Regions from separate parts of the Paenibacillus sp. LT-B23 genome, predicted to be linked through region 3. Evidence: predicted binding sites of a transcription regulator. Region 3 holds the regulator's gene; each other region holds the start of a gene.
What was found. The regulator Rex, encoded in region 3, represses fermentation and respiration genes when NADH is low (regulators of the CRP and FNR family bind a similar motif). The targets are predictions, from matches to a motif close to TTGTGAAATATTTCACAA.
Positions count from the first base shown of each region.

Region 1 (3,290 bases), on a different contig from region 3:
TTTACCCAGGGCTTTAGGCACGATGGAGAAGGTATTCGAGATACCATCCAGACTGTGCTCGTAAGGCAACTTAGCTACGGAGCTAAGGGAAGCCAAAGCACCTTTTTTGTCGCGTCCGTGCATTGGGTTCGCACCTGGTGCAAACGGTTCGCCAGCTTTACGTCCATCCGGTGTTGTACCTGTTTTCTTACCGTACACCACGTTGGAAGTAATGGTCAGTACAGATTGAGTAGGAACCGCATTCCGGTAAGCTTTGTGCTTGCGGATCATGCCCATGAAGGACTCTACCAGTTCTACTGCGATGTTATCTACACGATCATCGTTATTACCGTAGCAAGGGTATTCCCCTTCGATTTCAAAGTCAATGGCGATGCCTTTTTCGTTACGGATCGGTTTAACCTTCGCATGTTTAATGGCGCTCAGGGAATCGGCAGCAACGGACAGACCAGCAATACCACAAGCCATCGTACGGACAATATCACGGTCATGCAGTGCCATTTCAATCCGTTCGTAGCTGTACTTGTCATGCATGTAGTGAATAACGTTCAAAGTGTTCATGTACAATTTTGCCAACCATTCCATCATTGGCTTGAAGCGGCTCAGCACTTCCTCGTAATCCAACACTTCACCTGTAATTGCAGGATATTCAGGACCCACTTGAGCACCTGATTTTTCATCCACACCACCGTTGATGGCATACAACAAAGCTTTAGCCAAGTTGGCACGGGCACCAAAGAATTGCATTTGTTTACCGATTTTCATTGCCGATACACAACAAGCGATACCATAGTCATCGCCATAAATCGGACGCATCAGATCATCATTTTCATACTGAATGGAGCTAGTTTCAATAGAAACTTTGGCACAATATTTTTTGAAGCCCTCAGGCAATTTTTCTGACCACAGTACAGTCAGGTTTGGCTCCGGTGCAGGTCCCAAATTGTACAGGGTGTGCAAGAAACGGAAGCTGTTTTTAGTAACCCGAGTTTCTCCAGTAATGGACATACCGCCAATGGATTCAGTTACCCATGTTGGATCTCCGCTGAACAGTTCATTATAGTCAGGTGTGCGCAGGAATTTAACAATACGCAGTTTCATAACAAAATGATCGACTAATTCTTGTGCTTGCTCTTCTGTCATTGCGCCTTCTTCCATATCCCGTTGAGTATAAATATCAAGGAAGGAAGATACACGTCCTAAGGACATTGCTGCACCATTTTGTTCTTTGATTGCTGCAAGATAGCCAAAATACACCCATTGGAAAGCTTCTTTCGCGTTGTTAGCAGGCTTTGAGATGTCGAAACCATGCTCAGCAGCCATTTGTTTCAGCTCGTTCAAAGCGCGAATTTGCTCGGAAATTTCTTCACGCAGACGAATTACGTCTTCTTCCATTGAATCCACTTCAAGGCTTTTCAGTTGAGTCTTTTTGTCTTTTATCAGGAAGTCTGCACCGTACAGTGCTACACGACGGTAGTCACCGATAATGCGTCCACGACCATATGCATCCGGCAAACCAGTGATAATACCCGCTTTACGAGCTGCTCTCATATCATCGGTATAAGCGTCGAATACACCCTGATTATGCGTTTTACGAATATGAGTGAAGATATCAACAATGCTTTGCGGTACTTCAAAGCCATAGGCTTTGCAAGCGTCGATCATCATCCGGATTCCACCAAACGGCTGCAAGGAGCGTTTGAATGGAGCGTCTGTTTGTACACCAACGACTTGTTCTTTATCCCGGTCTAGATAACCCGGCTTATGTGAAATAATAGTAGATGGCGTATTTACGTCTACATCAAGCACGCCGCCGTTTGCCAACTCTTTTTTGGTAAGATCAGATACAATATCCCACAGAGCAGTTGTGTTGGCGGTAGGGCCAACCAGAAATTCTTCGTTGCCGACATAAGGTAAGATATTGGTTTCAATAAAATCGTTGACGTTGACTTCTTTAGTCCATTTGCCTTTTTTAAAACCTCTCCAGCCAGATTGTTGCTCTTGTAATTCTCTCTCAATCACCGACATGTAAATCCCTCCAAATTGTTTGGTCTTCCGGACTTGTGATTTTTTTCACATTAAATAGTGTCTCGAGCCCGGCCTTTTCACCGATGCCTTACGCTCAGTGTCGGGACCTTTCTTACACCCTTATTGTAGAATAATGATAGAGTGTAGTATGTGACAAAAATCACAATATAGGTGACATTTATCACTTTATTTTCCCTGGCGATTACGCCCGTACCTTTATCCTTGCCGTTCACCTCCCTTCCCAAACCAACAGGCCCTCTATATAGAGAGCCTGCATTGGTATTGAACGGGAAAATGCTTAGTTACAAGCCTCTTCGTACCTATATATTATTGGTCAAAACGTCCGTAGAAGGCATTGCGGTATACATCAGCCAATTCGGTAACCAGCGGCAGCTTCGGATTCGCAGTTGTACATTGATCCTCAAAAGCGCGGTCAGCCAGATAATCTACACGCGATTCAAAATCCTTCGCATCGAAGCCGATTTGCTGGAACGATTCCTCGATACCGAGTGTTTTGTTCAGCTTGCGGATCGCTTCAATCAGGCTATTAACCCCTTCTTCAGTCGTACGTGCAGGCAGTCCCAGTATGCGTGCAATTTCTGCATAACGCTCATCCGCAACAAAGTGCGAATATTTAGGGAACGAAGCGAATTTTGTCGGTTTTTTCGCATTATAGCGAATGACGTGTGGTAACAAAATGGCATTCGTACGGCCGTGGGCTGTGTGATATTGTCCGCCCCATTTGTGCGCAAGGCTATGGTTAATGCCCAGGAACGCATTGGCAAACGCCATCCCTGCCAGTGTGGAAGCATTATGCATTTTTTCACGAGCCAGCTTGTCGCCAGTCAGAGCCGATTGCTCCAGGTATTGGAATACCAGTTGAATAGCTTTAATCGCCAGACCATCTGTGTAGTCACTAGCCATTACAGACACGTAAGCCTCAATGGCATGTGTCAGAACGTCCATACCTGTATCCGCTACAGCCGTTTTAGGCAGCGAATATACAAACTCAGGGTCAATAATTGCCACATCAGGAGTCAGCTCATAGTCAGCCAGCGGATACTTCGTGTTGCCCTGATTTTTGTCTGTAATAACTGCGAACGATGTAACTTCCGAACCTGTACCCGAGGTTGTAGGAATGGCTACAAATTGCGCTTTTTGACCCAGACGTGGGTACTTGTAAATCCGTTTGCGGATATCCATAAATTTTTGTTTCAGATTGTTGAAATCAGTATCTGGGTATTCATAGAACATCCACATGCCTT
Region 1 covers NZ_JBSQBM010000005.1:218,022-221,311, reverse strand. The annotation lists gene pflB (formate C-acetyltransferase) at 1-2,025, opposite strand, end outside; gene adhE (bifunctional acetaldehyde-CoA/alcohol dehydrogenase) at 2,353-3,290, opposite strand, start outside.
Region 1: pflB (formate C-acetyltransferase) is a predicted target of Rex. The motif match lies at 2,059-2,076, and genes of this name have one in related genera.

Region 2 (3,290 bases), on a different contig from region 3:
ACTTTGTTGCAAATGGCCCCTTTTGTAATGGGATGATCTGGATTACCGGTCACCTTGACGATCTTTCCATCTTCCTTGTGGAGCAGGAGCCCGCACGTATCCGGGCAATCCAGCGGACATACAGCCGGAAAAACACCGTCCGTACGTTCCGTCGTTCGCTGCCCCCTTTGCAAGTCTTGCTGAAGCACAGCCTCAGGAGGCGCGCTGTTGCGATGATCCATGGTGTTGGTGCTCCTTTCCGTTACCGTTTCCAAAAATTACACTGTTCTTATCATATATACAGCTATGTCCTATGGCAAGAGAAGGATTTTGCCAACCCAAATCCGTCCAAAAGATCAAAAAAATCCGCTTGCTGCTCACAGCAAAACGGATTTCTAATATTCTATATTATATTTTGATCCATACCTGTTTCATTATTGAATGCCAAGGGTAAAAGAGATCAAGGCATTATGGACGAGAGCACACTCATCCTCCATGCCAAATCATGGACCACTCCCAAAAAAATCCGCCATGACAGGTTTCGTTCCCCCGGACCTGCCATGGCGGATTTGCTTTGTTCCCATTTTCTATGCCCAGCTTAATCAGGCATGGTCACTCAACGGAGTTGTTGCAGTAGACGAGGGTGCCTGAGATGAATCATTCACAGGATGCACAGCGGTATGAGGCTTTTTCAAATACGCCAACCAGTAAGCCCCGGCTACAAACAGGCTTCCTCCCACCAAATTCCCCAGCCAAACTGGAATGAAGTTCATGATATAATCTGCCCATGAAAAATGACCTGCGAAAATAGCCGCCGGAATCAGAAACATGTTGGCAACAACGTGCTGGAATCCGATAGCTACAAAGGCCATTGTCGGGAACCAGATCCCCATAATTTTGCCGCCGATCGAATCTGTGCTATACGCCAACCATACAGCCAGCGCTACCAGCCAGTTACATCCAATACCGGATATAAACGATTGCAAAAAGCTTTCATGCAACTTGTGTCCCGCCATATCCACCACTTTGTCCAAATAAGGTCCTGTCTCGGTTAGACCCAGCACATGACCAAAGAAAAAGGCAACAAACAACGCACCCGCAAAATTACTTAGCGTAATAATCGCCAAATTACGGAACATCGCCCCAGTCTTGATCCGTCCTGCCCATCTCGCCAGTGGCACAGCCATCATATTACCAGTCAGCAATTCTCCGCCGCCGATCAATACCAATACCAGACCTACAGGGAAAACGGCTGCTCCAATAAAGGTAGCGATACTTCCCCATTCTTTGGGTGCGCTTGCGATAACACGTATATCCAGCAAAAAACCAAGCGCAATAAATGCACCTGCCAAAAATCCCAATACCACCGCCACAGTCCATGGATTGTTCGCTTTGGCCACTCCTGTTTCTACCGTCTTTTCGGCTATTTGCCCCGGTTTATAACTTGCCATATATTCCGCTCCTTTAACATCTTTTCACTCGAATGTTCTCTCTCATATTTTATTTAAAATCAGTGATTTTGTTTGTGAAAAAAATCACTTTATTGAATATTAAAAAAACAGCCCTTGGGTAAAGGACTGTTTTCATGTATTATTACGTCTACTGCGCTACTATGCGCTTTACATTTAGTTGTATTCTTCCTTTTCAACTGCTCTCAAGAACCAAATAACTCCACCGAGGCCTCCCAGCGCCACGACTACAAGAAAAAGGATATAAAACAAACCCATAAGCTACTTACCCCCTAATCCTTATGCTACTCTATATTGTACTATAAGGATTCGTCCATACGTCTCAGATTGTTGACAAACTTATGAACAATGTCACAGACAAAATGAATTATACGGTAACTGGCTTCCGTTCAGACATTGGCGGCAAGGCTTGCAAACCGGCTGCATTCAGGAAATTCCAAGGCTTGTTATAATGCGGCTGGAAGAAGAAATCGACAAAGGCCAGTTGATCAATGGTCATATGATTTTGAATGGCTACGGATAGCGTGTTAATGGATTGCGTCAAATCCACCTTCGACATAATTTGTGCCCCAACAATTCTCCGTGTCTCCTGCTCATATACAACTTTCAGCAGTACTTTTTCGGAGGTTGGCATAAATTCAGGTCGGTAGCTGTCCTCAATGGTGACAGCCTCTACAGCCATACCTTCGTCCGCTGCTGCCGCTTCCGTCAAGCCTGTTCCTGCAATATTATCTTCATAAATTTTAATACCCGAAGTTCCCTGTGTTCCCATATAGGCAATGGTCGGCTGAACCAAATTGCGTGCCACCAGCGTACCCATACGAACAGCATTGGTTGCCAATGGAATATAAGCTGTTTTGCCTGTCGGGTTGTAACGGATTGCACAGCTATCGCCTGCGGCAAATACGTCCGGGCAACTGCTTTGCATATAATTGTCCACAATGATCGCGCCGTTGGGCAGCATGTCTACCTGACCTTTAAGCAGATCCGTTTGAGGACGGAAGCCGATGCAGAGAATAACAAGCTCTGTTTCATATTCTCCTTTGGATGTCACCACTTTATTCACCTTACCGTTACTTCCTTCAAAACGGCTCACTGTTTCTCCCAGCACCAGCTTAATGCCATGCTTCTTCAAGGAATTTTCAATCCGGTCTGTATATTCCGGGTCCAAATATTTATTCAAAATACGATCAGCGCTGTCGATCAGCGTTACGTTCTTGCCGTTCATTTGAAAAGCTTCCACCAGCTCAACACCGATATATCCGGCACCGACAACCGTAATGTTCTGTACATGCTTGGCTTTCTCAATGATGTCATTGGAATGATTATAGTTTTTGCAGAGCAAGATATGATCAAGCTCAATACCTTCCAGCTTCGGAATAATAGGCCACGAGCCCGTAGTTACAATTAATTTATCAAAGGTGTCCGTAAATTCTTCTCCTGTTTGGAGATTGCGTGCTTGCAGCGTTTTGCCTGCTGTATCGACATTCGTTACCTCATGAAGCATCTTGGTCACGACACCCAGCTCAGCCAGTTCATTCGGGGAAGAATAAAACAATCCGTGCGGATCTTTGACGACACCACCTACGTACAGTGCAATACCACAAGATAAAAACGAAATATTGTCATTACGCTCGTAAACGGTAATTTCGGCATCTGGATAACATTTGGCTGTGTTGACGATGGCTGCCGTACCTGCGTGTGTACATCCGATAACTGCTACTTTCATGTTAAATTCCTCCTTGGTGTGTGGGCATACAATGTATGATAATTGTGAATTGTTTCACGTAACTGCGTTGTTGATTGTGATTTATTTCACTTCATGCACTTATTATAATGTGA
Region 2 covers NZ_JBSQBM010000002.1:11,559-14,848, forward strand. The annotation lists gene ACWXW9_RS02695 (molybdopterin-containing oxidoreductase family protein) at 1-221, opposite strand, end outside; gene ACWXW9_RS02700 (formate/nitrite transporter family protein) at 582-1,430, opposite strand; gene ACWXW9_RS02705 (FAD-dependent oxidoreductase) at 1,816-3,177, opposite strand.
Region 2: ACWXW9_RS02700 (formate/nitrite transporter family protein) is a predicted target of Rex. The motif match lies at 1,503-1,520, and genes of this name have one in related genera.

Region 3 (3,290 bases):
GTTGCCAGACGCAACGCCTCACCCGCAGGAACTGCGGTTGGGTCGCCAGATACTCCTTTGTGAATGAGCGCTGCCAGACGCATTTCCTCAAACATATCCAGGTTATTGTTACTGGCGGGACCATCTGTTCCGAGAGAGACAGTAACGCCTGCACGCAGCAGGTCAGGAACTCTTGCTACACCACTTGCGAGCTTCAAGTTGCTGCCTGGATTATGCGAAACCGCTACACCACGTTCAGCCAGCAAAGCTATTTCTTCGTCATTCAAATGAACGCCATGGGCAACAAGCGATGGACGGGAGAAAAAGCCGAGCTTATCCAGATGTGCAACCGGACGCAAGCCGTAGTCGCGTACGTTTTGCTCTACTTCGGCAATCGTTTCGGACATATGCGTATGCAACGGTAAGTCCAGATCATGCGCTGCCTGTACGAATTTTTCGATAAACGCAGGCGGGCACGTATACGGCGCATGCGGAGACATCATGGTCGTAATTCGACCGTCTGCTTTTCCATGCCAATTACGCGCAAAAGTCACAGCCTCAGCCAGCTTGATCCGCTGCTCTTCCTCTGAACATAGTCCAATCGCTCCACGCATCAGACTGGCACGGATGCCGGACTCTTCAGCTACACGAGCCACCTCGTCCATATGATCGTACATGTCCAGGAAAGTCGTTGTACCGCCTTTCAGCATTTCCAGCACAGACAAGGACGTACCCCAGTACACATCCGTAGACGTAAACTTGGCTTCCATCGGCCACATTTTTTCCTGAAGCCATACTTGGAGAGCCAGATCGTCCCCATACCCACGTAGCAGAGACATCGCCGCATGACCATGTGTATTCATCAGGCCAGGTAAAAACAGCAGCCCGTTACCGTCAATCGCGTCCGTCTCTTCCTCACCCGCTGGCAAAGTCTCGCCAATGTAGGTGATTCGGCTATCCTCCACGATCATATAGCCGTGGATTACCCCGGCTTCCGGTCTGTTCACGGCAAAGGAGCCGTTTTTAATCATCCATTTATTCGCTGTCATGTTGCGTATCTTCCTTTCCGTCCTCCAAATAATAAGCAAGGCTTAACAAATCCGTTGTAAAATCTGTGGCATGTACCCGAATGTTTGCCGGTGTCTTGAGAGTAGTGGGTGCAAAGTTCAAAATTGCTCCAATCCCACTCTCAATGAGCCTGTCAGCGACGTGCTGTGCTTCAAAATCCGGTACGGTAATAATCCCGATCCGAATGTTTTGTTCTTTCACGGTCGCTTCCAGTTCATCCATCGGCTGTACGACCAGCGTATTGATCCTGGTTCCAACTTTATCTGGAACAGCATCAAATACAGCTACAATTTTCATATTGTCTTTTAAATAAGCATTATAATTCGAAAGGGCTTGCCCCAGATTACCTGCTCCGACCAATACCACGTTAATTTGCTGGTCGATTTTCAGGATATGGCGTATTTTCTCGATAAGATAAGTAACATCATAGCCGATACCCTTACGGCCAAAATCTCCAAAATACGCGAGATCCTTACGAATTTGAGCCGGATTCAGATCCAGTCTTTGTCCCAGCTCCTGGGAAGAGACCGTAGTCACCTCCCGTTTGTGCAGTGCATTCAGATAACGTAAATATACGGGTAACCTCCGTACGACAGCCTCTGAAATTTTATCTGATTTCATACTTGCTCCCCCTAATTGTAACGGACATGTTTAGATGTCCGTCCGTTATGCCTCTGTCTCCGGGGCGGATTGGAGCCATTCGGCGATGCGAGGCACCATTTGCTCCGTCGGCATATGCTCCATTTTTGGTCCCGGTAATGAGTACAAAAAATGCTTCCCGTAATAGGATTCGATCACACGCGTATCGTAAACGATAACGACCCCGTGGTCGCTCGCCGTACGTACCAAACGTCCAAATCCCTGTTTGAAGCGAATGACAGCCTGTGGAACAGACAGCTTCATAAAAGGATTTTTCTTCTGCTGCTGGAGTAGCTCACTTTTAGCCTCCAGCAGCGGGTGATTGGGCGGTTGGAACGGCAAGCGCACGATGGCCAGACACGTTAGCGCTTTGCCCGGAATATCGACGCCTTCCCAGAAGCTGCTGGTTCCCAGCAACACAGAAGCTTTGGCTTCCTGAAAACGTCGGGTCAGCTTGCTGCGGCTTCCACTGTCCACGCCCTGCCCCAGCACAGTGATGTCGCTGGAAGACAACGCCTCTTTAAGCGGCTCATACACCTGCCGGAGCATGCGGTAGGAAGTAAAGAGAACGAGCATTCTCCCCCGCGTCGCTTGAGCAGTCGCGCCTAGCGAGCTGACGAGCATATCTACAAAATGCTCATCTCCTACACTGCCCTTCACGCTCGGGAAATCCCTTGGAATGACTAGCAGCACCTGATCCCTGTAGTTAAAGGGTGACGGGAGCTGCGTAGTCATCAGCCGTCCTTGATCTGCGGCCTCCTGCAAGCCGAGCTGATCGGTCATGTACTGAAACGACTTATCCACCGATAAGGTAGCAGATGTCAGAATAATGCTTCTTTTTTTGTCAAAAAACATTTCTTTCAGCTGGCGGCTCACATCGACGGGCACCGCATAAAATTGCAGCGACTTGCTGCGGAATTGCCCGCTCGCTTCAAGCCAGTATACGGTCGTTTCATCATCCAGCCGTATGAAAAAGCGCAAGCTTTCCCTAATGCCTGCCAAATCCTTGAGCAGCCCCGTGATATCCGTAATGAGGCTGTCAGCCGCATAATCGTCATGTTCTTCCTTCACATCGAGCATCAGCTTGTCGCCCTTGCGCAAAATTTCGCTCATCGTTACATAAAGCTGATTTTCCAGCGCAGCCGCCTGATCCCACTTGGCAGGCTTGGCCGATGGCTTGAGACGGGAAGAAAACTGCCCTGTTTCGCCCGGTGTCGCATCACTTCGCTCTGGCAGCATGCCAAACAGCTTGTCGCTCAGCAAATCCCAAGACTCCTTAACCTCCAGCACGAGCGGATATAACTGGTCGATAGTAGTGGCCCAATCCGTCGACTTCTCATGCCCCGACTTTGCCAACTGCTGACGCAGCGAAGGCAATTGTCCGTTCTTGCTGTCCTTGAACAACCGGGTCAGCGTATGCACGAGTGTGAAATATTTCATATGCATGCCCAGATGCTTTCCAGCAACTTCCTCCAGGTGATGGGCTTCATCAATCACCAGATGCTCATAGCTCGGCAATAGCTGATGACTTGCTTTTACGTCCGTGAACAGCTTGGAGTGATTCGTAATAACCACATCCGCTATTCCCGCCTCATGGCGCGCAC
Region 3 covers NZ_JBSQBM010000001.1:116,490-119,779, reverse strand. The annotation lists gene ACWXW9_RS00625 (amidohydrolase) at 1-1,028, opposite strand, end outside; gene ACWXW9_RS00620 (redox-sensing transcriptional repressor Rex) at 1,015-1,668, opposite strand; gene dinG (ATP-dependent DNA helicase DinG) at 1,714-3,290, opposite strand, start outside.